DNA from 4 places in the Mesorhizobium sp. B1-1-5 genome. Region 1 is predicted to be linked to each of the others. Evidence: predicted binding sites of a transcription regulator. Region 1 holds the regulator's gene; each other region holds the start of a gene.

The links. Region 1 encodes PhoB, which activates phosphate uptake and scavenging genes when phosphate is short. Its sites were predicted from a motif close to TGTCATNNANCTGTCAT; they were not measured.
Region 2: the regulator PhoB is predicted to act here: its motif matches at 4,062-4,078, upstream of FJ980_RS15830 (alkaline phosphatase).
Region 3: the regulator PhoB is predicted to act here: its motif matches at 2,911-2,927, upstream of phnF (phosphonate metabolism transcriptional regulator PhnF).
Region 4: the regulator PhoB is predicted to act here: its motif matches at 2,390-2,406, upstream of ppk2 (polyphosphate kinase 2).

The regions. Positions count from the first base shown of each region.
Region 1 covers NZ_VFWS01000090.1:3,002-10,639, reverse strand. The annotation lists gene FJ980_RS22180 (sugar ABC transporter permease) at 1-273, opposite strand, end outside; gene xylF (D-xylose ABC transporter substrate-binding protein) at 506-1,546, opposite strand; gene FJ980_RS22170 (ROK family protein) at 1,815-3,056, shown strand; gene phoB (phosphate regulon transcriptional regulator PhoB) at 3,380-4,069, opposite strand; gene phoU (phosphate signaling complex protein PhoU) at 4,086-4,793, opposite strand; gene pstB (phosphate ABC transporter ATP-binding protein PstB) at 4,814-5,617, opposite strand; gene pstA (phosphate ABC transporter permease PstA) at 5,614-6,465, opposite strand; gene pstC (phosphate ABC transporter permease subunit PstC) at 6,469-7,455, opposite strand; gene pstS (phosphate ABC transporter substrate-binding protein PstS) at 7,520-7,638, opposite strand, start outside.
Region 2 covers NZ_VFWS01000045.1:21,890-29,527, reverse strand. The annotation lists gene FJ980_RS15850 (3-hydroxyacyl-CoA dehydrogenase NAD-binding domain-containing protein) at 1-1,082, opposite strand, end outside; gene FJ980_RS15845 (hypothetical protein) at 1,184-1,774, opposite strand; gene FJ980_RS15840 (TetR/AcrR family transcriptional regulator) at 1,819-2,427, opposite strand; gene FJ980_RS15835 (MFS transporter) at 2,506-3,789, shown strand; gene FJ980_RS15830 (alkaline phosphatase) at 4,151-5,725, shown strand; gene FJ980_RS15825 (hypothetical protein) at 5,954-6,235, opposite strand; gene typA (translational GTPase TypA) at 6,436-7,638, shown strand, end outside.
Region 3 covers NZ_VFWS01000050.1:8,321-15,958, forward strand. The annotation lists gene FJ980_RS16575 (alpha-D-ribose 1-methylphosphonate 5-phosphate C-P-lyase PhnJ) at 1-387, opposite strand, end outside; gene FJ980_RS16580 (hypothetical protein) at 447-638, shown strand; gene FJ980_RS16585 (carbon-phosphorus lyase complex subunit PhnI) at 641-1,756, opposite strand; gene phnH (phosphonate C-P lyase system protein PhnH) at 1,758-2,369, opposite strand; gene phnG (phosphonate C-P lyase system protein PhnG) at 2,369-2,830, opposite strand; gene phnF (phosphonate metabolism transcriptional regulator PhnF) at 2,969-3,715, shown strand; gene FJ980_RS16605 (zinc-binding alcohol dehydrogenase family protein) at 4,088-5,104, opposite strand; gene FJ980_RS16610 (ABC transporter permease) at 5,167-6,132, opposite strand; gene FJ980_RS16615 (sugar ABC transporter ATP-binding protein) at 6,129-7,638, opposite strand, start outside.
Region 4 covers NZ_VFWS01000003.1:28,077-35,714, reverse strand. The annotation lists gene FJ980_RS01920 (nucleotidyltransferase domain-containing protein) at 1-4, shown strand, start outside; gene FJ980_RS01915 (HepT-like ribonuclease domain-containing protein) at 4-363, shown strand; gene FJ980_RS01910 (dihydrofolate reductase family protein) at 557-1,201, shown strand; gene ppk2 (polyphosphate kinase 2) at 1,383-2,303, opposite strand; gene FJ980_RS01900 (aldo/keto reductase) at 2,557-3,600, shown strand; gene FJ980_RS01895 (glycosyl transferase family 90) at 3,606-4,577, opposite strand; gene FJ980_RS01890 (GntR family transcriptional regulator) at 4,678-5,343, opposite strand; gene FJ980_RS01885 (MFS transporter) at 5,475-6,722, shown strand; gene FJ980_RS01880 (DUF423 domain-containing protein) at 6,761-7,135, shown strand; gene FJ980_RS35790 (hypothetical protein) at 7,154-7,285, opposite strand; gene FJ980_RS34570 (hypothetical protein) at 7,344-7,487, opposite strand.

The DNA.
Region 1 (7,638 bases):
CATGCCGGAGGCCATGATCGCCACGGCCGAAGACTGAACCGACAGGTTCCAGAGATTGCGCGGCGTCAGGAACGTGCGGCTGTCGAAGTCGAGCGGGTTGACGCCAAGGCGCAGGCTGGAAATCACATGCAGCCCGATCCAGATCAGGAGCAGCGCGCCGATCATGCCCAGCATGCGGGTGTCGAGCTCGGTCGCCTTCAGGAACCGGGCCACAGTGCCGAGTTCCGACGCGCGCGCGGTGTCCGCCGGTTGGGTAGACGTCGTGTCGGTCATGATTTCCTCCCGCCAGCTTGCCGTCTGGTGCGGATGCCGGAACTCAGCCTAGAAGCTACCCGCCCGAGGCAGAACGGCAAAATCTTTTGAGAAAACGCCGCGGCTTTAAAGCAATCCCAGGAAAAGTGCGTAGCGGTTTTCCGTCCGGGATTGCGGCAACAAAAACCAGGAGCGGTTCATTGAACCGCTCCTGGCCGCGGCGCAGGTATTTTTGATCGAAGGTCGGCAAGGCTCAGTTGCAGACCTTCACGCTGCCGGCAGGCACGCCCGCGCAGACTTCGTCCTTCTTGATCCAACCGGCATCGATGACGACGTTGAGATTGTCCTTGGTGATCGCGATCGGCGTCAGGAACAGCGACTTGACGGTGTTGCCGCCGGGCGTCGTGAAGTCCTTGGCGCCGGCGATGTCGCCCATCTTCTTGCCGTCGGCGAGCTGCGAGGCGATCTCGGCGGCGTTCTTGCCGAGCTCGCGCGCGTCTTTCCACACCGACACGGTCTGCGTGCCGAGCGCGATGCGGTTGAGCGCCGCGTGGTCGCCGTCCTGGCCCGAGACCGGCACGGTGCCGGCCAGGCCCTGCGCCGTCAGCGCCGCGACGACGCCGCCGGCGGTGCCGTCATTGGCAGCCACGACCGCGTCGACCTTGTTGTCGTTGGCGGTCAGGAACTGCTCCATGTTCTTCTGCGCGTTGGCCGGCAGCCAGCCGTCCGTATAGGCCTCGCCGACATTCTTGATCTTGCCGCTGTCGATGGCGTCCTTCAGGACTTCCATGGAGCCCGCGAACAGGAAGTCGGCGTTCGGATCAGAGCCCGAGCCCTTGATGAAGACATAGTTGCCTTCCGGCTTGGCCTTGAACACCTCGCGGGCCTGCATGCGCCCGACTTCCTTGTTGTCGAAGGTCAGGTAGAACACGTCCTTGTTCTCTATCAGGCGGTCGTAGCCGACGACCGGGATTCCTTCATCGAGCGCCTTCTGCACCGCCGGGCCGATTGCCGAGGCATCCTGCGCCAGGATGATCAGCGCATTGGCGCCCTGCGAGATCAGGCTTTCGACGTCGGTCAGCTGCTTGCCCGGATTGGATTGCGCGTCGGCCGAAATATACTTGTCGCCGGCGGCCTCGATGGCGGCCTTCATCGCTGCTTCGTCGGTCTTCCAGCGCTCTTCCTGGAAATTCGACCATGACACGCCGATCACCTTGTCCTTCGCCTCGGCCACGGACGCCAGCGTCAGCGACATGGCAACGCCCGCCAGAATGGCGGCTGCAAATTTCTTCATGATATCCTCCCTGCGCCCGTGCGGCGCGACCCAAACTGGCCCGAAGGCCGGCACAGAGGCTTTTTTTCGAGCCTCAAAAAAATAGTGGTCCAGCATAACGACGCTGTCAACCGAGATTCTGATGGGTTTTGATGGGCTCAGGCATTTTTTTCGGCATCCGCAATAAATAATGACATAACCCCTGGCTTCTGCCACAATCCCTAGCGTGTCAGCGACAGGCCATGGCATTATCACAAGGCCGCGATGACCGGGGAGGACGTGCGAAACGATGTCGGTCGGAATCCGCCACGACGATTTGCGCCGGCGCAATCGCGCCATGGTGATTTCGGCGGTACGCCGCGCCGGTCAGCCATCACGGACCGAAATTGCCGCCACCACCGGGCTCAGCCACTCGACCATTTCGGCGATCTCCGCCGACCTGATCCAGGAGGGCATTCTCACCGAAAGCAAGGCCAGCGAGCCGACGGCGTTGAAACGCGGCCGGCCGCAGATCGGCCTGGCGCTGAACCCTGAAGCCGCCGCGGTGCTGACCGTGGTGTTGTCGCTGAACTTCCTGTCGGTCGCCGTGATCGATTATGCCGGTCAGGTTGTTGCCGAGGAGCAGCAGCGCCTGGACACGCTTGTCATGCCCCGCGACGAGCTGATCGGCGAATGCGTGGCGATCGTGCGGCGCCGGCTGCAGGATCCTGACCTCGACATTGGCAGCGTCGCCCGCATCGCCATGGGCATTCAGGGCATCACCGATTCTAATGCACGCGCCATGCTCTGGTCGCCGATAACGCCGCTGACAGACATTCCTTTCGCCGACATCCTCGAGAAGGAGTTCGGCATCTCCGCCACCATGGAGAATGACTGCAACATGATGGCGGTGGCGCTGCAATGGCGCGATCCGGAGCGCTATCGCGACGACTTCATCGCCATCCTGTTGTCGCACGGCATCGGCATGGGTCTCGTGCTCAAGGGTGCGCTATTCACCGGCACGCATTCCTCCGGCGGCGAGTTCGGCCACATGATCCACCGCCCGGGCGGGGCGCTTTGCCGCTGCGGCCGCCGCGGCTGCGTCGAGGCCTATGCCGGCAACTATGCGATCTGGCGCAGCGCCATGAAAATGAGCGAGGACGCCGAGCCGGTCGACGTCGGCGACGCCGACATGCGGGCCCTTGCCGCGAAGGCGCGCGAGAGGGACGGCCCCGAACGGGAGGCTTATCGCCGGGCCGGTGAAGCACTTGGTTTCGGTCTCGGCAGCCTGTTCGCCCTCATCGATCCGGCGCCCGTCGCCATGGTCGGCGTCAGCGCGGCCGCCTTCGACCTGATCGAGTCGGCGCTAAGGGAGGCGATCGCCCAGACGGCCGGCGGCCAGCACTCCGAATCGATCTCCTTCGACACCGAGCCGAACGAGTTGCCGCTGATCCGCGAAGGCTGCGCCATGCGCGCGCTGACCTTCGTCGACCAGGAGATTTTCGCGCCGGGAGGCCAGGCAAGAGCGGGGACGGGGAAGAACGTGGCATAGGCAGCCTTGAAGTGGTTCCAAAGACAGCAACAGACGCTTGAAATTTAGCGCAGCCCCCCGCGAGCTGTCATTCTAGGGCGGAGCAGGAGCGAAGCTCCGTCGCGGAGACCCTGGAATCCATGCCGTTACCTCACGCGTCGAGCGCAGCGGTGCAAAATTCTGGACTGCCGCGGCGCGTCGACGTCACGGAATGGATCCTCGGGTCTGCGCTGCGTCGCTTCGCTCCTTGCTCCGCCCGTGGATGACGAGGCACAAGCGTCTCGGCCACTCACCAGCGTGGATGCTGGAAGTGCATGGCCCGTCAGGACTGCGGCGCCCTGGGCCTAATCTTCCCTGATCGCGTAGCCCGCGCCGCGGATGGTGCGGATGACATCCGGCATGCGGCCGTTGTTGACGGCCTTGCGCAGCCGGCCGACATGGACGTCGACGGTGCGTTCGTCGATATAGATCGTCTCGCCCCAGACATTGTCGAGCAGCTGGCTGCGCGAGAACACGCGGCCGGGGTGGCGCATCATGAATTCGAGCAGGCGGAACTCGGTCGGGCCGAGCCTGATCTCGCTCTTCTTGCGGTAGACGCGGTGCGATTCGCGGTCGAGCACGATGTCGCCGACCTTGAGCACGCTGGACAGCACCTCAGGCTTGGCGCGGCGCAGCAGCGCCTTGACGCGCGCCATGAACTCCGGCGTCGAGAACGGCTTGACCAGATAGTCGTCGGCGCCGGTCGAGAGGCCGCGCACACGATCGCTTTCTTCGCCCCGCGCGGTCAGCATGATGATCGGCAGCCGCTCGGTCTCGGGTCGCATCCTGAGGCGCCGGCAGAGCTCGATGCCGGAAACCGCGGGCACCATCCAGTCGAGCACGAGCAGGTCGGGGACGTTTTCCTGAAGGCGGATTTCGGCCTCGTCGCCGCGGGTCACCACTTCGACCTGGTAACCCTCGGATTCGAGATTGTAGCGGAGCAGCACCCCAAGCGGCTCCTCGTCCTCCACCACCATGATGCGTGGCGCGATCATTGGCAGGTACCCTTCGTCAGGCCGCCGGCGCCGACATTGTCGTCTCGTCCTGCTTCGGACGATTCGCGGGCAATTGCGTGCCGGTCAGCACATAATAGGCGTTCTCGGCGATGTTGGTCACATGGTCGCCGATGCGCTCGAGATTCTTGGCGCAGAACAGAAGATGCGTGCAGGCGGTGATGTTGCGCGGGTCTTCCATCATGTAGGTCAGGAGCTCGCGGAAGACGGATGTGTATTTGACGTCGATGCGCTCGTCGTCGTTGCGAAGCTTGGCCAGCGCCGTGGCGTCGCCCACCGTATATTCCTGGATCACGGCCTGGACCTGGATCAGTACCAGCTGCGCCATGGAATCGATCGAATGCGTGAGATCGCGCGGCGCGGCGCTGACGCCGACCGAACCGACGCGCTTGGCGATGTTCTTGGCGAGATCGCCGATGCGTTCGAGGTCGCCCGCCATGCGGATCGAGCCGACCACGTTGCGCAGGTCGTCGGCCATCGGCTGGCGCTTGGCGATCAGCGTGATGGCGCGGTCGTCGAGCTCGCGCTGGCGCGCGTCCATGATGGCATCGTCGGAAACGACGCGCTGCGCCATGGCATTGTCGGTCTCGAGCAGGGCTCTGGTCGAAGCGCCGACCATCGAGCTGGCGAGATCGCCCATGTCGTTTATGAGCCGGCTGATCTGTCTCAGATCCTCGTCGAAGGAAGCGACGGTATGTTCGGCCATGATGATGTCCTCGTATGAGCTCAGCCGAAGCGGCCGGTGATGTAGTCCTGCGTGCGCTTTTCGCGGGGCGAGGTGAAGATCTTCTCGGTCCGGTCGAACTCCACCAGCTCGCCCAGATACATGAACGCCGTCTGCCGCGACACGCGCGCCGCCTGCTGCATGTTGTGGGTGACGATGACGATCGTGTAGTCGGCCTGCAGCTCGTCGATCAATTCCTCGATCTTGGCGGTCGACAGCGGATCGAGCGCCGAGGCCGGCTCGTCGAGCAGGATGACCTCCGGCTTCACCGCCACGGTACGGGCGATGCACAGGCGCTGCTGCTGGCCGCCCGAGAGGCTGAGGCCGCTGGCGTTGAGCTTGTCCTTGACCTCGTTCCAGAGCGCGGCGCGCTTCAGCGCCTGCTCGACGCGGCCGTCCATCTCGGCCTTGCTGATCTTCTCATAGAGCCTGACGCCGAAAGCGATGTTCTCGTAGATCGACATCGGGAACGGCGTCGGCTTCTGGAACACCATGCCGATCTTGGTCCTGAGCAGGTTGAGGTCCTGCGAGCGGTCGAGGATGTTCTTGCCGTCGAGCAGCACCTGGCCCTCGGCGCTCTGCTTCGGATAGAGCTCGTAGATGCGGTTGAGCACGCGCAGCAGCGTCGACTTCCCGCAGCCCGACGGGCCGATGAAGGCGGTCACGCTGCGCTCGGGCAGGGACAGGTTAATGTCCTTCAGCGCCTTCGACTGGCCATAGTAGAAATTGAGGTTCTTGACCTCGATCTTGGCCTTCTCGACGGTCGTGTCGGCTGCGTTCAGGTCGGTGGACAACATCGGTTTCATCTGTCCTCTCTGCGTCCGGTTAGGCTGCGGGCGATGATGCTCAGCCCGAGAACCGTCAGGGTGATTATGAGTGCGCCCGTCCAGGCCAGTTGCTGCCATTCCTCGTAGGGGCTGAGAGCGAACTGGAAGATGGTTACCGGCAGGCTGGCCATCGGCGCATTGAGATTGCTCGACCAGAACTGGTTGTTGAGCGCGGTGAAGAGAAGCGGCGCCGTCTCGCCGGAGATGCGGGCGATCGCCAAAAGGATGCCGGTGACGATGCCGGAGAGCGCCGCGCGATAGGCAACCGAGCGGATCACCACCCAGCGCGGCGCGCCGATGGCGGTGCCTGCTTCGCGCAGCGCGTTGGGCACGAGGTTCAGCATGTCCTCGGTGGTGCGCACCACGACGGGGATCACCAGGATCGACAGCGCGACCGCGCCGGCGATCGCCGAGAAGTGCCCCATCGGCCGCACCATCAGCTCGTAGACGAACAGGCCGATAATGATCGACGGCGCCGACAAGAGGATGTCGTTGATGAAGCGCACCACCGTCGTGAGCTTCGAGAAGCGCCCGTATTCGGCCATGTAGGTGCCGGCCAGCACGCCGATCGGCGTGCCGACGAAGATACCGATGATCGTCATGACGATGCTGCCGTAGATGGCGTTGAGCAGGCCGCCGGCATCGCCGGGCGGCGGCGTCATTTCCGTAAACACGGAGAGCGACACCCCGGAAAGTCCCTTGTAGAGCAGGGCACCGAGGATCAGCGCCAGCCAGGCCAGCCCGATGCCCGCCGCGACGACGCACAGCGTCATCATCACGCCATTCTTGCGCTTGCGGCTTTGGTGAAGCGATTGGGCAGTCGACATCGGTCAGGCTCCCGTGCGGCTATCGATGCGCAAGAGCATGTAGCGTGCGAGCGCGAGGATGATGAAGGTGATGATGAACAGGATCAGGCCGAGCGATACCAGCGAGGATGTATAGAGGTTGCCGTCGGCTTCGGTGAATTCGTTGGCGATGGTCGCCGAGATCGTCGTGCCCGGCGCAAACAGCGAGGCGCTGATGCGGTGCGCGTTGCCGATGACGAAGGTGACGGCCATCGTCTCGCCGAGCGCGCGGCCGAGGCCGAGCATGACACCGCCCATGATGCCGACGCGGGTGTAGGGGATGGTCACGCGCCGGGTCACTTCCCAGGTCGTGCAGCCGATACCGTAGGCCGATTCCTTCAGCACCGCCGGCACCGTGTCGAACACGTCCTTGGTGATCGAGGTGATGAAGGGCAGCACCATGATGGCGAGGATCAGCGACGAGGTCAGCAGGCCGATGCCGTAGGGCGGACCGGCAAACAGGCTGGAGAGCCCCGGTATGCCGTGGAAAATACCGATGATGAAGGGCTGCACAGTCGTCTGCAGGAACGGCGCGAAGACGAACAGGCCCCAGATGCCGTAAATGATCGAGGGAATGCCGGCGAGCAGTTCGACCGCGATGCCGATCGGACGCCTGAGCGGGCGCGGGCAGAGCTCGGTCAGGAAGACGGCGATGCCGATGCCGATCGGCACGGCGATGAGAATGGCGATGGCCGAGGTGACGATGGTGCCGTAGATGGGCGCGAGCGCGCCGAAATTCTCGGTGACCGGATTCCAGGATTCGGTGGTCAGGAAGGAGAAGCCGAACTTCGACAGCGCCTCCCACGATCCCGCGACCAGCGATATCGCGACCCCGCCGAGCAGAACGAGCACGAGCATGGCGGAAAGGCGCGTCGCCGTCCGGAAGACCATGTCGGTGACGGCGAAGCGGCGCACTGTCGCTTCTCTTGTCCGCATGGCGGACGATGTCGCGGCTTCGGAAACGGCTGTCATTTAGCCCCTCGCATTTCGAAAGAGACAGGAGGGCGCTAGAGGCGCCCTCCTCATTCAGCGGGAATTACATGCCGGAGTAGACCGGCTTGCCGTCCTTGTCGACGATGTCCTTGCCCCACATTTCCTCGACGCTCTTCACGACCTTGTCGGGCATCGGAACGTAGTCAAGCTCAGCAGCCATCT
Region 2 (7,638 bases), on a different contig from region 1:
TTGAACAGATCAAGCCGCTTTTGCTTCGCCTCCTCGGTCAATGAGCCGCGGCTGACGGAGACGGCATAATTCTTCTCGATCGTCGCCAGTCCGCGGCGCAGCGCCTCCTCGCTCGTCTCGAGCAAAGTCACCGGGAGACCGCCATTGGCGAAGGCCATGGCGATGCCGCCGCCCATGGTGCCGGCGCCGATCACGCCGACGCGCTCTATCCGGCGCTTCCGCAAATCCTTGCCCGGCACCTTCGCCGCCTCGCGCTCGGCGAAAAAAAGATGCCGCTGCGCGCGCGACTGGTCGCCGGAAACGAGCTTTTGGAAAAGCTGCCGCTCGGCCGCGAGGGCTGCGTCGAACGGCAAGGTGATCGCGTTGCGCACGGCTTCGGCGCAGGCAAGCGGCGCGTCCAGTCCGCGGGCTTTTCTTGCCAGATCGGCGGCTTGGCGGTCGAAGGCTGCGAGATCGGACCCGGCAAGGCGGTCATTGCGGTCACGCACCGGCACGAACGGCCCGCCTCGATCAGCCATTTCGTGGGCGAAACGAACCGCCTCTGCCAAGAGATCGGTGTCGACAACCGCATCGGCAAGACCGGCGGCCTTTGCCTCGCCGGCCGAGATCGGGCTGCCCGAGACGATCATGCCGAGCGCTTTCGCGGCGCCGACCAGGCGTGGCAAACGTACGGTCCCGCCGCCGCCCGGCAACAGGCCGAGCTTTACCTCCGGCAGGCCGAGCTTGGCGGCGGCGTCCGAGACGCGAAAATGGCAGCCCAGTGCCAGTTCCAGCCCGCCGCCCAGCGCCGTGCCGTGGATGGCGGCGACCGTCGGCTTGGGAATCGTTTCCAGCAGGGCGATAATGGCGCGCAATTCCGGTTGCTCGACCGGCTTGCCGAATTCGGTGATGTCGGCGCCGGCCACGAAAGTGCGCCCGGCGCAGGCGATGACGATGGCCCTCGCGGCGGGATCGTCGCGCAAAGCGGTGAGCGCCTCATAAAGCGGCTTGCGGACATGAAAACTGAGCGCATTGACAGGCGGATTGTCGATGGTGACCACCGCCACGCCGTTCTCGTTTGCGACGCTGACAGAACTGGACAAGCGGACCTCCCGAGACCGGCTGCAATCGCGCAAGGGTTTACTAGGCAGCGAGGCGAATGGGAACCCGATGCGGCTCTGGCCCTATGGTTGGCGAGGCCCGGTTAATTGTCGACCCGGCCGAAGGGCGGCACGTCGCCGATCACCTCTCGCTTGTCCTTGCCGCAGGCGAAGGTCTTCGCCTTTTCGTCGGCGAGCTTGCGCGCCTGGTCGTTGGCCTGCGGATTGCCGGTGGCTAAAACCAGGCCGATCGTGCAGCCCTGGTGCTCTTCCGGTTGCGCCACCTTGGCGACGACCAGCACATCGGTCGATTTCTTCTCGTCCTCGGGATTGTTGACGGAGCGGCGGTGGATCGCGGCGAAGGGGATGGCGACGTCGCCATTGGTCTCGATGCGCCATTCCACTTTCGGGCCGGAGCCGTTGAAGGCGGTGAAGCTCTCCCAGATCGCGGTCATGTCGTCGGACGGAAAGCCGTAATAGACGGATTCGCGCGCGTCGTCGTAGCCGATCAGCACCGGGTAGCCGCGATAGCCTGAGCAGACGAGGCTCGCCCAGTCGCCGTCGCCTTCCCCGGCCTGCGCATAGGTCACGCAGTCCCTCTTCGAGTCGAGATCGGTATAGGCGCTGGAGATGTCGCCGGCCTGGGCCGCCTGGCAGAAACCGGCGAGGGCAACCGGGATCAGAAGAGCTCGCATTACTGGCAACTCCGTTCGAGTTGCCGGAAGCGTAACGTCAATCGCTATTTCTTCAAGCTGGCTTCGATCAAGAGGTCGGCGTTGCGGGCGACCGCCGCCGCCGGTCCGCCCAGGCCGAAAAGTTGGCCGCTGATATAGGCGCCTTCGATGAGCAGTAGCAGGCCGTCACCCAGCGTATCGGAATCGGCGGCGCCCATTGCGGCGGCCATGGCGCGCAGTCGCCGGCGCAATTCGACTTTGTTGTTCTCGCTCACCACCCGCGCGGGGTGGCCGCGCTCGGGATATTCCACCGCAGCATTGGTCATGCCGCAGCCGCGATAGTCCGGCTTTTGCGTGCGTTTGCCGACGCGGGTCAGGAAAGCGATAATCTGCGCGCGCGGATCGCCCGGATGCGCGTCGACTGCCTCGTCGAAGCGCTCCCAGAATTCGAGGTCGTATTTCCGCAGATAGGAGGCGGCAAGCTCGTCCTTGGACGGAAAGCTGCGGTACAGGCTCGGCTTGGTGACGCCGGCGCGCCTGACGATCTCGTCGACGCCGATCGCTCTTATGCCCTCGCGGTAAAAGAGGTCGCGCGCCACGTCCAGGATCTTGTCCGCCGCCCTGGGAGCAGGGGGCTCGCTGATCGACGCTTCAATTTTATTGTCGGATGGCATTCAAACAACTCGCTTGACAATGTTACTGACCGGTACGTATGTATGGTCTCACCCCATTGCAACGTACCGGTCAGTAACATGATAATCCAGTCCCGTCCGTTTGGCCAGCGCTACGCATTCGTCGTCGTTGCCGTCATTTTCTTGTGCCTGCTGATCGCGGCCGGGCTCCGTTCGGCGCCCTCGGTGATGATGGTGCCGCTGGAGGAAAGCTTCGGCTGGCATCGCGACGTAACGTCCTGGGCCGCCAGCGTCGGCATCCTGCTTTACGGGCTGACCGGTCCGTTCGCCGCGGCGCTGATGGAACGCATTGGGCTGCGCCGTACGCTGCTCGGCTCGCTGCTGGTGATGTCGGGATCGACCGCGCTCAGCCTGTTCATGACTGAGCCATGGCATCTTTTCATTACCTGGGGCGTGTTTTCCGGCATCGGTTCGGGCGCAGTGGCGAGCGTGCTCGGCGCCACCATCGTCAACCGTTGGTTCAAGACCAATCGCGGCCTGATAATGGGCCTGATGTCGGCCTCCAGCGCCACCGGCATGCTGGTCTTCCTGCCGCTCATCGCCTCGCTGGCGCAGAGCGGCGGCTGGAAGCCGGTGGCGATCGCCGTGGCGCTGGCCACCGCAGCGCTGATCCCGTTCGTCTTGCTGCTGGTGCCGGAGCGCCCGGCTTCGATCGGCCAGGTTCGCTACGGCGCCGATGCCGGCGACGTGCCGCCGGTGTCGCCTGCATCGCAGGGCAATTTCCTGGCGCACACGCTGAACACGCTGCGCCGCGCGGCGGGCACGCGGGTGTTCTGGTACCTGTTCGCCACCTTCTTCGTCTGCGGCTTCACCACCAACGGCCTCGTCGGCACGCATCTCATCGCCTTCTGCGGCGATATGGGCATCGGCGAGGTGCAGGCGGCCGGGCTGTTGTCGATGATGGGCATTTTCGACCTGATCGGCACGACATTGTCCGGCTGGCTCACCGACCGTTTCGATCCGCGCAAGCTGCTCGGCGTTTATTACGCGGTGCGCGGTCTGTCGCTGATCTACCTGCCCTATTCCGGCTTCTCGGCGACCAGCCTGGTCATCTTCGCCGTGCTCTACGGGCTCGACTGGATCGCCACCGTGCCGCCGACGCTGAGGCTTGCCAACGAGGCGTTCGGCGACCGCAGCGGACCGATCGTGTTCGGCTGGATCGTCGCCGGCCACCAGGTGGGCGCCGCGGCCGCCGCCGCCTTCGGCGGCACGATGCGCGAGCTGCAGGGCAATTACGAGCTGGCCTTCCTGATTGCCGGCATGACGGGTATCGCGGCGGCTTGTATTTCGCTGCTGATCAATACGAGCAGGCCGGCGTTCGAGCCGGAACCGCAGGCGGCTTGAGGCGCGACTTTCCCTTCTCCCCTTGTGGGAGAAGGTGGCCGCGAAGCGGCCGGATGAGGGGTGCTCCAGGGAACGCCGACGTCTCACTCCGCTGGAGTATCAGCGTCTCACTCCGCTGGAACACCCCTCATCCGTCTCGGCGCTGCGCGCCGATCCACCACCCGGCCCTTCGCAGGCTCAGGGCGTTCGAAGCTCGACAAGCCAAGCAATTGGCTTTTTGTCCGCTGCGCGGACCGCTTCTCACCCCACAAGGGGAGAAGGAAGATGTCGACTGTTATCAAAACTTCATGGTTCCGATATGCGCCTGAAACATTGAGGCGAGAGCTTGGCGGTCCCGCTCAATGCCATCCCGGAGACAGCCATGAACAAGCTTTCGCTCACCCGCCGCGCCTTCGTCACTTCGGCCAGCGCCTTCGGCCTTGTCGGCGCCTCCGGTCTGGCGCTGCCCTATTATTCCCGCGCCAGCCAGCGTCCGGCGTTCACGCATGGCGTCCAGTCCGGCGACGTCGACGCCACGTCGGGCATGGTCTGGGCCCGCACCGATCGCCCGGCGCGCGTGATGTATGAAGTGTCGACCACCGAAAGTTTCGCCAATGCGACGCGGCTGGCTGCGCTCGATACCTCGCCGGCCAGCGACTACACGGTGAAGCGGCTGCTCACCGATCTCGCCTCGGATCAGGACATCTTCTACCGCATGACTGCTGCCGATCTTTCCGACATCAATGCCGTGTCCGAGCCGATCGTCGGCCGCTTCCGCACCGCGCCGTCGTCGAAGCGCGACGTGCGCTTCGCCTGGTCGGGCGACACCGCCGGCCAGGGCTGGGGTATCGACGAGACCGGCATGAAGACCTATTCGACCATCGCCAAGCACACGCCGGACTTCTTCCTGCATTCCGGCGACACGATCTATGCCGACGGCGCTATGAAGGACGAGGTTGACCTGCCCGGCGGCGGCAAGTGGAAGAACGTCGTCATGATCGACGGCAAGCGCAAGGTGGCCGAGACGCTGGACGAGTACCGCGACCAGTGGAAGTACAACATGATGGACAAGCATGTGCTTGGCCTGTCGGCCATCTGCCCGACCTTCTACCAGTGGGACGACCACGAGGTGCTCAACAACTGGTCGGATTCCAAGGACCTGACCGCCGACGATCGCTACAAGGAAAAGTCGATCCATGTGCTGGCGGCCAGGGCGGCTCGCGCCTTCCATGAAATGACGACCATCCGCTACGAGCCGTCGGAGCCGGGTCGCGTCTACCGCAAGGCCTCGCATGGGCCGCTGCTCGACGTGTTCTTCCTCGACATGCGCTCCTATCGCGGCCCGAACGGCCCCGACATGGAAGAGACGCTGACGCCGAAGTCGCGCATGATCGGCGAGGAGCAGTCCAAGTGGCTGAAGCGCGAGCTGGCGAATTCCAAGGCGACGTGGAAGGTCATCGCCGCCGACATGCCGCTCAGCCTGGTCGTCTGGAACGACGCGGCGAAGAAGGTCGGCTTCGAAGCTGTCAGCAACAACGACAACGGTGCGCCAAAGGGCCGTGAGCTGGAATTCGCCGACGTGCTGCGCTTCATCAAGAATGCCGGGATTACCAACACGGTGTGGCTGACCGCCGACGTCCACTACACCGCGGCGCATTACTACAATCCCGACAAGGCTCAGTTCCAGGATTTCAATCCGTTCTGGGAATTCGTTTCCGGTCCGATCCACGCCGGCACCTTCGGCCCCAACGACCTCGACATGACCTTCGGGCCGGAGCTGAAATTCATCAAGGCGCCGACCGCCGAGCAGGGCCAGAACCTGCCGCCGTCGGCCGGGCTGCAGTTCTTCGGTCTGGTCGACATTTCCGGCGCGACGGAACAGCTCACCGTGCGGCTGATGGATCGCGACGACAACGAGCTTTACAAGGTCACGCTCGATCCGGTGCGGTCGGCTTAGGCTGCGTTGATATTCAGGTGATGCCGGCCTGCGAACAATGGTTTCCTGCGCTTCCGGTGCTCACGTACTTTAAGTACGCTCCGCTCCGGTTCTCGGAAACCACCGTTCTCGGCTCGGCCTGACCTGAATCTCAACGCACCCTAGGCGAGCAGCAGCGTCAAAGATCTATGCCGTGACGTCAAAGCGCTGCCGTGGTCCAGAACCAATTCGGAAATGCGATGAAGAGCGTCAATCAGGGTAGCAAGCCCGGGGAATTTTCGGCCAGACCGCAGTGTCGCAGTTGGCATCCTTCTGGCGCTGCTTGAAGGCGGCGCTGACCGGGCCGGTGACGATCGGGTCGACGCCGTCGGGGGCGTCGGCGAACATCTGCTGCGCGGTCCTGGCGTCGGGCGGCGCGATCGGGTCGGCTTGCCGAAGCGTAGCCGCCGATTGCGCGGCGCCGGCCGCGACGAGCACGCCAAGCGCGGCCCACGCAAAAACCGGACGCAATCTGGACATAGGATCGGTCATGAACATCGAACTGTCCGGCCCCTCAAAGGTTCCGCCTTGGTTAACGGAATCATTTCACACCAAGACGTTTAAGAATCAGTGACCATGTATTTGGGGTCGGGCCTCCCCTTTCGCAAATGCGAAAAACCTTGTATGAGCCGCGCAACCGAAAAAGGCGGCGCCTCTGGGCCTGCTGCCTGCAACACTCCCGAGACCAGACAATGAACCTCCGCAATATCGCGATCATCGCGCATGTCGACCATGGCAAAACCACCCTCGTCGACCAGCTCCTGAAACAGTCCGGCGCCTTCCGCGACAACCAGCGCGTCGCCGAGCGCGCCATGGATTCCAACGACCTCGAAAAGGAACGCGGCATCACCATCCTGGCCAAGGCGACCTCGGTCGACTGGCATGGCACCCGCATCAACATCGTCGACACGCCCGGACACGCCGATTTCGGCGGCGAGGTCGAGCGCATCCTGTCGATGGTGGATTCGGCGATCGTGCTCGTCGACGCCGCCGAAGGGCCGATGCCGCAGACCAAGTTCGTCGTCGGCAAGGCGCTCAAGGTCGGCTTGCGCCCCATCGTCGTCATCAACAAGATCGACCGTCCGGATGCCCGCCATATCGAAGTGGTCAACGAGGTGTTCGACCTCTTCGCCGCGCTCGACGCCACCGACGAGCAGCTCGATTTCCCGATCCTCTACGGCTCGGGCCGCGACGGCTGGGTTTCGGAAAACCCCGAGGGTCCGAAGGACCAGGGTCTTGCACCGCTGTTCGACCTAGTCGTCAAGCATGTGCCGGCGCCGACGGTCCATCCCGGCCCGTTCCGCATGATCGGCACCATCCTCGAGGCCAATCCGTTCCTCGGCCGCATCATCACCGGCCGCATCGAGTCCGGCACGCTGAAGGCCAACCAGGCGGTCAAGGTGCTGCACCATGACGGCACCCAGATCGAGACCGGCCGCATTTCCAAGATCCTCGCCTTCCGCGGCCTCGAGCGCCAGCCGATCGAGGAAGCGCAGGCGGGCGACATCGTGGCCATCGCCGGCCTGTCGAAAGGCACCGTCGCCGACACCTTCTGCGATCCGGCGGTGAGCGAGCCGCTGCATGCGCAGCCGATCGACCCGCCGACCGTGACCATGTCCTTCCTCGTCAATGACTCGCCGCTTGCCGGCACCGAGGGCGACAAGGTGACCAGCCGCGTCATCCGCGACCGGCTGCTGCGCGAGGCCGAGGGCAATGTCGCGCTGAAGATCGAGGAATCGGCGGAGAAGGATTCCTTCTTCGTGTCCGGCCGCGGCGAATTGCAGCTCGCCGTGCTGATCGAGACAATGCGCCGCGAGGGCTTCGAGCTTGCCGTGTCGCGTCCGCGCGTCGTCATGCAGAAGGGCGAGGATGGCCAGCTGCTGGAGCCGGTCGAG
Region 3 (7,638 bases), on a different contig from region 1:
CTCGGGGATCGGCACCTGGAAGACCAGCACCTGGCCTGCGGTCAGCGGATGCTCGGGGATGCGGTGGCGGGTCTGGATGATGGTGGCGGTTGCCGTGTCGGTGGTGACGACGACCTTGGCGACCTTCTTGAAGAAGGCGCGGATCGAGACGGCATTGGTGGTGTCGTCGGCGCCTTGGTCGATGACCTTGAGCACGTCATCGGGACCGATGATCGAGGCGGTGACCTGCACGCCGCCTGTGCCCCAGCCGTAAGGCATCGGCATCTCGCGCGAGGCGAAAGGCACTTGGTAGCCGGGAATGGCGATGCCCTTCAGGATGGCGCGGCGGATCATCCGCTTGGTCTGCTCGTCGAGATAGGCGAAGTTGTAGGTGGCGATGTCGGTCATGGCGATCACGTCCGCTCTCTGCTATGAAATTGATGTCCAGAACGCGGGAGTGGGCCGAAATGGACTCTACCGGTTGGTTGCATCTTGGCGTGCTGCTGCTGGTGTTTGCCGGCATCGCGGCCTTCGCGCTTCGGAAGATGTTTCTCCCTGCGCCAAAGGAGCCTCCGCACGGTGAGACCGTTGGCGGCGCCAGTGGCTTTACTGGCCCCTGGTTCGGTGGCGGCGGCGAAAATTCCGGTAGCGGACACTAAGCTCACTCCGCTGCCTCCCGCTTCTCCTCAGCGGCCTTATCCTGGCTTTCCCGCGCCTCGTATTCGGCGCGCATGCGGCGAACCAGGCCGAGCTCGGCCTGGAAGTCGACATAATGCGGCAGCTTCAGATGCTCGACGAAGCCGGTCGCCTGGACATTGTCGGAATGCGAGATGACGAATTCCTCGTCCTGCGCGGCGGCGACGACATCCTCGCCAAGCTCGCTTGCGCGCAGCGCCCGGTCGCAGAGCGCCATCGCCATCGCCTTGCGCTCGCTCTGGCCGAAGACGAGGCCGTAGCCGCGCGTGAATTGCGGCGGCGCCTTGGCCGAGCCCTTGAACTGGTTGACCATCTGGCATTCGGTGACGCGGATGGAGCCGAGCGGCACGGCGAAGGGCAGCTCCGGCACGTCGAGCTCCAGCTCGACCTCGCCGATGCGTATCTCGCCGACGAAGGGATGGTTGCGGGCGTAGCCGCGCTGCGTCGAATAGCCGAGCGCCAGGAGAAAACCCTCGTCGCCGCGCGACAGCGCCTGCAGGCGGATGTCGCGCGCCATCGGAAATTGCAGCGGCTCGCGCGTGATGTCGCCTGGAACATGGTCCAGCGGCATCTCGCCGTCGGCTTCGATCAGGCCTTCATGGGCGAGGATCGCCGAAACGCGCGGCATGGCCTCCGGCTCGGCCGGACGCTGTGCCGGCATCTCGACCTCGGCGCCGGCGGCGAGTTCCGGATCGAGCAGGCGGTGCGTATAGTCGAAGGTCGGGCCGAGCACCTGGCCGCCGGGCAGATCCTTGTAGGTGGCCGAGACACGACGCTCGACCTGCATGGCGCCGGTGTCGACCGGATTGGTGTAGCCGAAGCGCGGCAGCGTGGTGCGGTAGGCGCGCACCAGGAAGATCGCCTCGATCATGTCGCCGCGCGCCTGGACGACGGCAAGAGCCGCAAGCTCGCGGTCGTAGAGCGAGCCTTCGCTCATCACCCGGTCGACGCCGAGCGCCAGCTGCTCGACGATCTGGTCGAGGCGCAGCGCCGGCACCGAGCGGTCGCCGCGGCGGCGGTCGGCAAGCAGGCGATGCGCATTGGCAATAGCGGCTTCGCCGCCTTTCACCGCGACATACATGTCATGCCTCCATCGTCTTGATGCGGGTGGTGCGCGGCAGGCAGGCGAGGTTGCCGGGCGCCGCCAGAATGATGTCGACGCCGCGCGGGAAACGCTGGTTGTTCTGCTTCCACTGCTCGACGAAATGGCGCGGCATGCCGGGAGGCGCGATCATCGACGTCTTCTCGATCCCCGGACCTTCGAGCAGCAGCGACGGGCCCGAGGCAAGATCGTCGACCAGGAGGATCAGCGTCGTCGAGCGGTCGGGATATTCCTGCGTGCCTTGCGCAAAACCGTCGAGCGCCGCCATCTCCTTCGGATTGGCGATCAAGGCGAAATGCGCGTCGGCCGGCGTATTGGCCGAGGGCGCGCCGGTGTGAAAGCCGAGCCAGGCCTTGACCGCGGCTTCCGCCTGCAGCGGCGGGTCGAGCCAGACCGGCGTGTCGTTGTCGCATAGCGAGAGCGCCACGGCGCCGGCCGTCGCCGACAGCGGCGCCGGCGGGCGGGCGAGCTGCGGCAGGTTCTGGACGGTGCCGGGGCGGGCCATCGCGTCCATGATGGCGCGGAACACCGCCTGGGCGTTGAAGACCGGCTCCGCAAAGCCGCCGTCGATCGATTGCGTGGCGATATCCATCAGTCCTCTCCGCGCACCATGGTGAAGAAATCCACTTTCGTGGCCGCCGTTTCGACGCGCTTTGTCTCGCGCGCCGCGGCAAGCGCCGCGCGCAAGGGCGCGGCGAGCTTTGTCTCGACCGCTTCGCGGTGCGCCGGGTCCTGCCACAGCGCGTCGGCGATCGCCGCAAGCTTGGCCTTGCCCTTGTCGCGGCCGAGCGCATAGGAGTGGCCGACCTGGCCGGAGGGCAACCGCACCGTCGCACGGGTGACCGTCGCCTCGCCGACATTGAACGGCGCGCCGCCGCCGCCGATCCGTCCGCGCACCGTCACCAATCCGGTTTCAGGACCGCGCAAAAGCTCGGCCTCGGAGGGCAGGCCCGACTCGTTCCACAGGCGGGCGATCTCGTCGGCCGCGGCGTGCGCCAGCGTCGCCATCAAGGCCTTCCGCCCGGCCTGCTCGCGCGCTTCCTGTCCTCGCATGGCGTGGCTCCTTGCTTGGGAAAATTTGTCTATTGATATAGACAACTATACAAATTATACTCACTTGGTATCGGGAGTCCATGACGGGTGGATGACAACGGGTGCAAAAGTTGGGGTGAAGACGTTGGGGGCGGGGAAATGACCGGGCTGGCAAGCAGCATCGAGAGGCGTAACGGCGTATCGCTATGGCGGCAGATCGCCGACAGGATCCTGCAGGCGGTCGCCAATGGCGATTTCGCCGAGAATGCCGCGCTGCCGCCTGAAGTCGCGCTGGCGGAACGCTACGGCGTCAACCGCCACACGGTGCGCAGCGCCATTGCGGCACTGGTGCAGGAAGGCGTGCTGAGGGCCGAGCAGGGACGCGGCACCTTCGTGTTGTCGCGCAAGCGGCTGTCTTATCCGATCGGCGCGCGAACGCGCTTCTCGACCGGCCTGCAGGGGCAGACGAGCGAGCGGCATATCGCGCTGCTGTCGTCGTCCACCGAGCCGGCCAGCCGGCGCATCGCCGAGGCGCTGGGCATCGCCAAAGGCGCTGCCGTCATCCGCCTGGAGACGCGCGGCGAGGCCGACGGTCATGCGGTGTCGCGCGCGACGACCTGGTTCGATGCCAAGCACTTCGCCGGAATCGAGGCGGCAATGGCGGAAACGGGATCGATCACCGCCTCGCTCAAGCGCTTCGGCATCAACGATTATCTGCGGCATTCGACCGTGCTGTCGGCGCGACACGCCGACGCCGACGACCTTGCAGCCCTCGATCTGCAGCCCGGCGCCATCGTGCTGGTCACCGTCGCCGTCAACGTGACGGTCGATGGTGAGCCGATCCAGTTCGCGGAGTCGCGCTTTCCCGCGGAGCGGGTGGAGCTTAGGCTCTCGGCCGGCGATTAGGTCTTCGTCGTCGTCATCCAAGGCGACAACTCAGAGGTCGTCATCCACGGGCGGAGCGACGCGAAGCGGAGCGCAGACCCGAGCATCCATTCCGTAACCTCGATCGTAGAGCGCAACGGAGCAGAATTCTGGATCGCTTTAACGCATCGACGTTACGGAATGGATCCTCGGGTCTGCGCTGCGTCGCTACGCTCCTTACTCCGCCCGTGGATGACGAAGGGATGGATCACCCCACCTCGATAACCGCCTTGATCAGCCCGATTTCTCATCCGTCCATCCGGCGCGGTCGCTTACTTGTCAGCGGCTTGGCCGTTTGAGGACCGCCTTCCCCCACTCCGTCAATTCGGGCCGAGTTGACCGCCTGCCCTGTTATCACCCGACCTCGATAACCGCCTTGATCAGTCCCGACTTCTCATGCGTCCACCGGGCAAGGTCGCGCGGCGTTCCGGCGAGCGTGGTGCGATGGGTGACGAGCTTGTTCAACGGCACGGCGCCGTTGCGGATCGAATCTGCGACATGGTCGAAATCGGCCTTCAGCGCGTTGCGGCTGCCGATCAACATCATCTCGCGCTTGTGGAATTCGGGGTCGGAGAAGGTGATGTCGTCCTTGACGACGCTGACCAGCACCAGCGTGCCGCCATGCGCGACATGGGCGAAGGCCGACTGCACGGACTGGGTGTTGCCGGTCGCGTCGAACACAAGGTCGAACCCTTCGCCGGCGGTTGCCTGCCGGACCAACTCGGCAGCCGGCGCCTTCGAGCTGTCCAGCGGAGCAAAGCCGAGCTGCTTTTCGGCGAAGCCGAGACGTTCGGCGCTCATGTCGAGCAGGCTGACATCCAGCCCGGCGATGCGCGCGAAGATTGCCGTGCCGAGGCCGATCGGGCCGGCGCCGATGACCAGCGTGCGCTGGCCGGGCAGCCCGAGCGATCGGCGCACCGCATGCGCGCCGATGGCCAGGAATTCGACCGCCGCGGCGTCGGCCAGCGACAGGCCGTTCGCCGGGTAGAGGTTCTGCGCCGGCACTAAAATTTCGTCGCACATGGCGCCGTCGCGATGGACGCCCAGCACCTCGATCTTCACGCAGCAGTTCGGCTTGCCGCGCCGGCAGGCGATGCATTTGCCGCATGAAAGATAGGGGTTGATGACGACCGGCTCGCCAACGCCGATCTCGACGCCATCGCCTTTCTCGATGACAGTGCCCGAGACCTCGTGCCCCATGATGCGTGGATAGGCCAGAAATGGGTGCTTGCCTTCGAAAATATGATAATCGGTGCCGCATATGCCGACATGGCTGACCGCGACGCGCGCCCAGCCGGGCGGCGGTGCGCCGGGCCCGGCGCGGTCTTCGAGGACAAGCTCGCCGGGCGAGAGGCAGACAACGGCTTTCATAGGCAATCCAAGGCAAAAAGCGCCGGCCTCGCGCGGGCCGGCGCGGAAGGTTCAGGTAGGAGTCATTTGCCGCGACGGCGCAGGCCGTCGAAGTAGACGATGACGATGATCAGCAGGCCGGTGATGACGCGCTGCCAGAAGGTGTTGACGTTGAGCAGGTTGGCGCCGTTGTTGATCGTCGAAAGGATGAAGGAGCCGATCAGCGGTCCGTGCACGGAGCCGATGGCGCCGAACAGCGAGGTGCCGCCGATCACCGACGAGGCGATGGCCTGAAGCTCATAGGTGTCGCCTTGCGTGGGGTTGCCGATGCCGATGCGCGAGGCCAGCAGCACGCCGACGATGGCGGCGAGCAGGCCAGACAGGATGTAGGCCATGAAGATGGTGCGCGGCACGTTGACGCCCGACAGACGCGCGGCCTCCGCATTGGAGCCGACCGAGAACAGGTAACGGCCCCAGCGCGTGTGGTGCAGGAACACGTAGGAGGGGATGGCGACCAGGATGACCATCCAGAACAGATAGGGGATGCCGAGCAGCGAGCCGCGGGAAAACGCCTGAAAAGGGTCGCTGTTGATGGAGATCGAGTTGCCGTTGGTCATCAAAAGGCCGATGCCGCGCAGCGAGGTCATGGTGGCCAAGGTGATGATGAAGGGCGGCAGGCCCATCTTGACGATGCCGAAGCCGTGGAAGAGGCCGATAGCGACGCCGACCAGCAAGGTCGCCAGCACCGCCGCCCAGATCGGCCAGCCGGCATTGATCAGCAGCGCGACGATGACCGTGGTGAAGCCGACCACCGCGCCGACGGACAGGTCGATGCCGCCGGTGATGATGACGAAGGTCTGGCCGACGGCCAGGATGGCGATCAGCGAGCCCTGACGCAGAAGGTTGGTGATGTTGAGCGTCGTGGCGAAGGACGGCGTGGCGAAAGCCAGCACGATCCACATCAGGAGCAGAAGGCCAAGCAGCGTCAAGCCGAACAGGGCGTTGAAATTGCGCTTGGATCGTTCGGCGGGGATCGCCTCGGTGCTCATATCTGTCCTCCCGACTTTTCTTGTTTCTCGGCCAGTGCCTGACCCAAAATGTCCTCGTGGCTCGCGGTCCGGAAACCATGGGTCGCGACCAACTTGCCGCGCCGGAACACATGCAGCGCGTCGGCAAGCTCGTAGACTTCCGGCAGATAGGACGAGATCAGGATGATACCGGCGCCCTTGGACAAGAGCGTCGAGAACAGGCGGTAGATCTCGGCCTTGGTGCCGACATCGACGCCCACCGTCGGCTCGTCGAAGATGAACAGCTTGGCGCCATGCGCCAGCCATTTGCCGATGACGATCTTCTGCTGGTTGCCGCCTGAGAGGCTTGAAGCCAGCGCATGGCGCGTCGGTGTCTTGATCCTGAGATCGGCGATCTGGCGGTCGGCCTCGGCCTTCTCCTTGGCGCCGGAGATCAGAAAATTGCTGGAGATGCGTTTGTAGATCGGCAGGTTGAGGTTCATGCCGACCGGCAAATTGAGGCACAGGCCCTGGTCGCGGCGGCTTTCCGGCGCCAGCGCCATGCCGAGCCGGATCGCGTCGTGCTCGGAATTGACCTGGACCTCCTTGCCTTGCCAAAGGATCTGGCCGGCCGATTTCCTGTGGCGGCCGTAAAGCGTGGTGACGAACTCGCTGCGGCCGGCACCGATCAGGCCGTAGAGGCCGACGATCTCGCCGGCGCGGACGGTCACCGAGACATTCTCGAAGCCTTTGCCCGAAAGGTTCTTCGTCTCGACGATGGTGGCGCCGGGGGTGAAATGCTCCTTGTGGTAGATCTGCTCGATCGAGCGGTTGATCATCAGCTTGACCAGCTCGGCTTCGTCGGTCTCGGCGATGTTGCGGGTGCCGACCAAAGTGCCGTCGCGAAGCACGGAAACGCGGTCGGCGAGCTCGAACACTTCCTCCATGCGGTGGCTGATATAGATGATGGTGACGCCTTCGCCCTTGAGCCGCCGGATCAGCTTGAAGAGCTGGTCGGCCTCCTTGCGAGTGAGGTAGGCGGTCGGCTCGTCGAAGATCAGGAATTTGGTGCCGCGCACAGTGGCTCGCGCCGCGGCGATCAACTGCTGCTGGCCGATGGTGAGGTCGCCGAGCACGACATGCGCCGGCAGGTCGAAGCCGAGGCCGTCGATGATCTTCTGTGCGTCCTTGACCATGGCGCGCTGCTGCAGCAGGCCGAAGCGGGATTCCTCCTCGCCGAGGAACATGTTGGCGGCGACGGTGAGATGGCGGCACAGCACCACCTCCTGGTGGACGGCGTTGATGCCGAGCGCCATCGCCTCGTACGGGGTGGCGAGCGCCTCGGCTTTGCCTTCCCAGATCACCTCGCCGGAGGTGCGCGGCATGACGCCGGTCAGAAGCTTGATGAGGGTGGACTTGCCGGCGCCGTTCTCGCCGACGATGGCGTGGATCTCGCCTGCCTTGAAGGCAAGATGCACAGGCTTCAGCGCATGCGTGCCGGGGTAGCGCTTTTCCAGGCCGTTGAGCTCGAGGATCGTCCTGCCCGGT
Region 4 (7,638 bases), on a different contig from region 1:
TTGATGGCTCCGCGTCGGATCAAGCCGATCCTCGCCGAGATCGTTGCGGCTCTGGATGGTATCGATGCTGCGACGACCGGCAAGACGCTGGAAGATTTCCGTAGTGATTGGCTGCTCCGCCACGGCATCGAGCGCGGTATCGAGATTATTTCCGAAGCCACCCGGCACATTCCTGACGATCTAATCGCTCTTGCCCCAGAAATTTCCTGGAAACAGGTTCGTGGCATAGGCAACATCCTGCGTCATGAATATCACAAGACTTCCGAAGCCATTGTCTGGGCTGTCGTGACAGACAACTTGCCGGCGCTACGCGTTGCCATTGAACGCATCCTTGATGCAGCCGACCGAGAGTTGCCCAGCTAATCGCGTTTCTCGACGAAAATTGCGACGGCATCCCTTACCGCCTTTCGCACCAATATTCCCGGGCAGCTACCATTCCTGCGACGATCCCCGACAATGCCCGACTCGATCGTGCCAGAAAATACCGCTTGCATTTTGCAATCAGTCAAGCTACTCCAAAACTGATTTCAAATTACAATTGGTTTAGGAGGCAGCCATGTCCAAGTTGCGTGTCAACGCTTTCACCTTGTCGCTCGACGGTTACGGCGCCGGTCCCGACCAAAGCCTCGACACACCGCTGGGCGTCGGCGGCGAAAATCTGCACAAATGGATGATCAAGACCCGCTCTTTCCACCAGATGATCGGCAAGGATGGCGGGACCACGGATACCGACAACGATTTTGCGGTCCGCAGCTTCGAGCATGTCGGCGCGTGGATCCTCGGCCGCAACATGTTCGCGCCGAGCCGCGGCGAATGGCCGGACGACAAATGGAAAGGCTGGTGGGGCGACAACCCGCCCTATCATGTTCCGACTTTCGTGCTGACGCACCACAAACGCGCACCGATCGAGATGGAAGGCGGCACGACTTTTTACTTCGTTACTGACGGCATCCATTCGGCGCTCGAACAGGCGAAGGCAGCGGCCGGCGGCAAGGATGTGCGGGTCGGCGGCGGCGTTTCGACTGTACGGGAGTATCTCGAGGAGACGCTGATCGACGAGATGCATCTGGCCATCTCGCCTATCCTGCTCGGCTCAGGTGAGCATCTGTTCGCCGGGCTCGACATGCTGAAGCTGGGGTATCAGTGCACGGAACAGGTTGCGACCTCCGATGCGACGCATGTGATGGTTGGGCGGGCGTAGGCCAGGCTTCTCCTTCTCCCCTTGTGGGAGAAGGTGGCCTCGCGAAGCGAGGTCGGATGAGGGGTACTCCAGCTTGGCAACGAGCTGGAAATCGTCACCGCCTCATTTCTTCCAACACCCCTCATCCGTCTCGGCGCTGCGCGCCGATCCACCTTCTCCCACAAGGGGAGAAGGAGGGCGCTCAATACTTCTCCGGCACGTAGAGTTCGCGCGGCAGCACCTGGCGTTCATATTGCGGGTTGAAGACGCGCTCCGGCAGCGTGATTTCCTCGTGCGGAACCTCCTCATAGGGCATCTGCTGCAACAGATGGTCGATGCAGTTCAGCCGCGCCCGCTTCTTGTCGTTGCCCTCGACGATGAACCAGGGCGCTTCCGGAATGTTGGTGCGGGCGAAGGTCTCTTCCTTGGCCTTGGTGTACTGCTCCCAGCGCACGCGCGACTGCAGGTCCATGGGCGAGAGCTTCCACTGCTTCATCGGATCGTGGATGCGCATCAGGAAGCGCATCTGCTGCTCCTCGTCGGTGATCGAGAACCAGTATTTCACCAGGGTGATGCCGGAACGGACCAGCATGCGCTCGAATTCGGGCACGTCGCGGAAGAACTCCTCGACTTGGTCCCCATTGGCAAAGCCCATCACCCGCTCGACGCCGGAGCGGTTGTACCAGGAGCGGTCGAACAGCACGATCTCGCCGCCCGCCGGCAGATGCGGCACGTAGCGCTGGAAATACCATTGCGACTTCTCGCGCTCGGTCGGCGCCGGCAACGCCACGACACGGGCGATGCGCGGATTGAGCCGCTGCGTGATGCGCTTGATGACGCCGCCCTTGCCGGCGGAATCGCGGCCTTCGAAGACCACCACCAGCTTCTTCTTGTGGTAGGCGACCCAGGACTGCAGCTTGATCAGCTCCGACTGCAGCCTGAGCAGCTCGCGAAAATAGGTCATGCGCTCGATGGAGGGCGGATGCGACTTCTTGTAGATCTTGGCGATCTCGAGCGAGAGCGCCGGCTCGGACAGCTCCAGCTCATAGTCCTCGTCGAGCGTATCCTCGAGCTCGGCCTCCAGCCAGTCCTTGGCCCCGGAATTCGGTTTCAGTTCATTCATCGCGCTGCTCCGTCTGCCTGTCAGCCATCACCGCTTCGGAAGCCCCGGCCGGACACTCCGTAAGCCGACTGAGATACAGAGGCGCAATGACGGTTTTATTGCAATCGCCCGGCAGTTGCATCGATATGGAAGATATGTGATCGACCCCGTATCGATAGCGGGGCGACAAGCGGCGGGAATTGTCCTACAAATCCTTCGCCCTCTTTCCGGCGCTCGCCACGGCGCTTCTTCAAAACAAATTGCGAGGACCGACATGGAATACCGCACGCTCGGCCGATCCGGCTTGAAAGTCTCGACATTGACGCTTGGCACCATGACCTTCGGCGGCACCGGTCCGTTCGCCGCCGTCGGCAATTCGGATCTTTCGGAAGCCAAACGCATCATCGACACCTGCATCGATGCCGGCATCAACCTCATCGACACCGCAAACGTCTATTCCAACGGGTTGTCGGAAGAGATCATCGGCGAGGCGCTTGGCGGCAAGCGCAAGAACGATGTGCTGATCGCCTCGAAGGCGCGCATGCGTATCGGCACCGGCCCCAATGACGAAGGCCTGTCGCGCCATCATCTGATCCGCGAGTGCGAAAAGAGCCTGAAGCGGCTCAGGACCGACGTCATCGACGTCTATTTCGTCCACCAGTGGGACGGACTCACCCCGGTCGAGGAGACGATCGCGGCGCTCGACACCTTGGTCAATCAGGGCAAGATCCGCTATATCGGCTGCTCCAACTGGTCGGGTTGGCAGGTGATGAAGGCCCTTGCCGTCAGCGACAGCCGCCATCAGGCCCGTTTCATCACTCAGCAGATCCACTACACGCTGGAAGCGCGCGAGGCCGAATATGAATTGCTGCCGATCTCGCTCGACCAGGGCCTCGGCGTGCTGGTCTGGAGCCCGCTGGCCGGAGGGCTGCTCTCCGGCAAATACCATCGCGACAGCCCGACCGCGCGCCAGATCGGCGGCTGGACGGAACCGCCGATCCGCGACGAGGATCGCCTGTGGCGCATTGTCGACGTGCTCAACTTCATCGGCAAGGCACGCGGCGTTTCGGGCGCGCAGGTGGCGCTTGCCTGGCTGCTCGGTCGACCGGCCATAAGCTCGCTGGTGATTGGCGCGCGCAACGAGGCGCAGCTCAAGGACAACCTCGCCGCGGCAAGCCTGTCGCTCACCGAGGACGAACGGCAGCGTCTCGACGTCGTCAGCCGGCCGCCGGTGCTTTATCCCTATTGGCACCAGCAGTTCACCGCCAGGGACCGGTTCGGGCCGGCCGATCGGGTGCTTGACCGCTCCCACGCTTAAAACGCTCAGCCGGCGATGAAGCGCCAGACTTCCGCGTCGGGCTTTATCTGTCCGCTCAGCACGAAATATTTATAGAGGACGAGCAGCGAAATCGCCTGCTCGTCCTGCTCATTGCCGAATTTGCGGCAATGGGCGTTGGCGGCGGCGGTTATGCGTCCCGCCTCGTCGGGATGTTTTTCAAAATAGGCCACTTTGTCGACCAGGTCGGAGAAATCCGGCTGCAGCGGCACGTAATGGATATTGGGCTCGACCTGGGCTTCGGCGAACCAGGTTTCGTAGGTCGGTTCCGGCATGAGGCAGAGTGAATTGGAGCTCATGATCCATTTCAGGTTCGTCGCGACATCATTGCCTTCGAGCGAGACGATGTAGCGATACTGTCGCTGCTGCTCGATGTTCAGGAACGGCTTGCGGTATCCGTCCGGCGCATCGGCCCTGTGGGAACCAGCGTCGCAAATCGGCAGGTCGGCGGCCTTTTCGACGAAGCGGGTGCGAATCGGATTGTTGAGATGACCGCGCCACACCACCATCGGACGCTTGGCGGCGAAAGACAGGTTGTCGGGGGGCATGTAGAAGTGACGGAACTTGTTCAGCTTCATCAGCACGCCGTTCGCATTGTCGTCGCCGATGGGCCGGTCCTTGACGATCCTCGGGAACTCCGGAACGCCGACAACATCGCCGAACTCGAAATCGATCAGCAGGCCGGGATCGAAATAGCGGGCGAATTCCTTGAGGTCGTAATAATACATGCTGGAAGAGGACGGCAGCTTGCCGACGGCTATGGCATCGGGACTGGGCATGAACGGGTGTTCCAGCTTGTTGTAGTAGTTCAGCCGCTCGCGAACCGTCTTGCCCGAAAGCATGGCCTGTTCAAGCCGGCTGGCGAGGCGGTCGCGAAACAGGGATTGCGGTGCGCGGTCGCGCGCGAAATTGCGCGCGTAGTAGAACAGCTTTGCGGCGGTTCGAGAGAGTGTGGCCATGCGTCCGCGAGTTCAGCAAGTCCCCCCTCGTCTCCTACAGCATTCTCCCGGCCATGTTGCAAGCCCGCTAATGCAACCGGCATTGTGTCGACGCTTTCCCTCAAGCCGCGACCACGGCAAATCCGCGTGCGCGCAAACCGCGCCGGTCGTCATGCAATGAGGTGACCAGCCGATCTCGGCTGCCGGCGATGTGAGCGGAAAGGAGCCGCGCCGCTTCATCGGCATCGGCGCTCCTGACGGCGGCGAGGATGGCATGATGTTCGGCCCAGGCACGGCCGAGCGCCTTCTCATCGCGCACCTCCAGCCAGCGCGCACGCGACAACCTGGTTATCGCGTCGCGCACGGCCCTGAGCAGAAACTCGTTGCCGGAAAGCCTTGCCAGTTCGATGTGGAAATCCAGGCCGACGCGATGCCACTCCTCGCGCGGCGTCTCAGCATCGCAGGAATCGAGCATCGCCGCGATCACGTCGATGCCGCCGCGGTCGTCGAGCGCCGCCGTCAGGCGAACCGCCGCGACTTCGACCGCCTCGCGGTAGACGGCGATCTGCCCGAGTTCGGCAAGGTTGATCGGCGCCACCGTCCAGCCGCGGCCGTCGCGGGCGATCAGCCCTTCCGTCTCCAGGCGCAGCAATGCGGCCCTCACCGGCGTGCGCGACGCGCCGAAGCGGCTCTCGATCCAGCGCTCGGTCAGCCGCTCGCCCGGGCCGATCTCCAAACCGAGGATCATCTCGCGAAGCTGCCTCTCGACATTTTGCATCTGCGACATTTGTCGTCCTGCTTTTCCAAGCCGCGTTGACGGCGCCCGCATTGACAGCGGCGAGTGTCAGGTCCATGACGGATACCAGCTTGGTATCCCAAATTGGTATCCGTAACAACCCCAGCATTGGCACGCATGACATGACGCCCAAGGAATCCGAACAGAGCGGCTTCAACATCCATTGGCGACGCAATCTCGCCGTCTGCTTCGCCGGCTCGTTCAGCACGCTTGTCGCCATGACGCTGCTTCTTCCGTTCCTGCCGCTTTACGTCGAGCAGCTCGGCGCCGAGGGCCACGCGGCGATCGTGCAGTGGTCGGGCATCGCCTATGGCGCGACCTTCTTCGCGGCCGCGCTGGTCGCGCCTTTGTGGGGACGGCTGGGCGACCGCTACGGCCGCAAGCTGATGCTGGTGCGCGCTTCGTTCGGCATGGCGATCTGCATGTCGCTGACCGGCATGGTCGAGAGCGTCTGGCAGCTGGTGCTGCTTCGGTTGCTGATCGGTTTTGCCGGCGGTTATTCATCGGGTTCGACGATCCTGGTGGCGATGCAGACGCCCAAGGAGCGCTCCGGCTGGGCGCTGGGCGTGCTGGCGGCGGGCATCACGGCGGGCTCGCTGGTCGGGCCGCTGCTGGGCGGTCTGCTGCCGCCGCTGATCGGCATCCGCGCGACCTTCCTGCTCTCCGGCGCCGTCATTTTCCTGGCCTTCCTGGCGACGACTTTCCTGATCAAGGAGAACCCGCCGGCGCCCAAGCCCGCCTCGAGGGCGGCGCCGAAAAGCGGCTGGTCGCAGATCCCCGACAAACGGCCGATCGTCGCCATGCTGGCCACCGGCATGCTGCTCGCCTTCGCCACCATGTCGATCGAGCCGATCATCACCGTCTATGTGCAGCAGCTCGTCGAGGACCGGAGCAAGGTGACCATGGTTGCGGGCGTCGTCATGTCCGCGGCGGCGCTCGGGACCATCCTATCCTCGTCCTGGCTAGGAAAACTCGCCGACCGCGTCGGCCACTGGAACGTCGTGGTCGGCGCGCTGACGGTCTCGGCATTGCTGCTCATTCCGCAAGCCTTCGTCACCAACGGCTGGCAATTGATTGGCCTGCGCTTCCTGATGGGCCTGGCGCTGGGCGGGCTGTTGCCCTGCATCACCAGCGTGATCCGCCACAACATCCCTGACGGGATCGGCGGCAATGTGCTTGGCCTCGCGATCTCGGCGCAATATGTCGGCCAGGTCGCGGGACCGCTGTCCGGCGGCTTCGTCGGCGGGCATTTCGGCATGCGCGCGGTGTTTCTGGGCACAGCGGTGCTGATGGCGCTTGGCGCGGTCTACAACTGGATTGTCCAGTCGCGCCGGGCGCGGCATATGCTGCTCGAAGCCCGCGAATCCTAACCGGCGCCTCTACCTGACCGTAGCATGGAGCATCCAAGATGAGCCTTACCGGGCACACATCAGACGGCGGGAGCCGCGTCCTCGTGCTGGCAGCCGGCCTCGTCGGCGCGGCCGGCGTGGCGCTGTCGGCGGCGGCCGCGCATCGCGGCGGCGTCTTCACCGGCACGGCGGCCAATTTCCTGCTGATGCATGCGCCGGCGTTCCTTGCCATCGGCCTTGCCGGCGGCAACCGCTGCCTCAAGATCGCCAGCCTCGTCCTGCTCGCGGGCCTGCTTCTGTTCTGCGGCGATCTGCTCGCCCGCGACTTTCTCGGCTCGCGGCTGTTCCCGATGTCGGCGCCGATCGGCGGTACCCTGCTGATTGCCGGCTGGGTAGCGATTGCCGTCTCGGCGCTGTGGCGTCCTCGACCGTAGGTATTCCGGCGAGCGTTTTTAACCGGCGCGCCGCTTAGCCTTGCGTGCAGCCAGGTCGTTGGCGCGGCGCCGCTCGGGCTGCTCGGTTCCGCGCGTGATGCCCCAATAGTTGCGGTAGATGTCCTGAAACAGATGGCCAATCGGATGCATGATTGATTCTCCTCAAGTTGAATCGATCCAATAAACAAATGCGGAAGATGGCCGCGGTTCAGCCGCGCTTGCGCTCCACGAGGAAGCGGAGCTCGCGGCGCCAGGGACCCGCTCTGCCGCGCCGCTTCTGGCTAATGGCGGCCGAGGCGATGCCCCAATCGTTGCGGTAGATGTCTTCAAACAAATAACTCACCGGATGCATGGCATCCCTCCTGTTGGAACCGCTCCATCAAAAAGCGGATGACTTGGATCGATTCAATCATAGACCTCGATCATGCGACGTCAAGCGAAATTTGAATCGATCCAACAAAAATGTTAGATGACCAGCAGCAATTCAGCGGTCATGTTCTTCT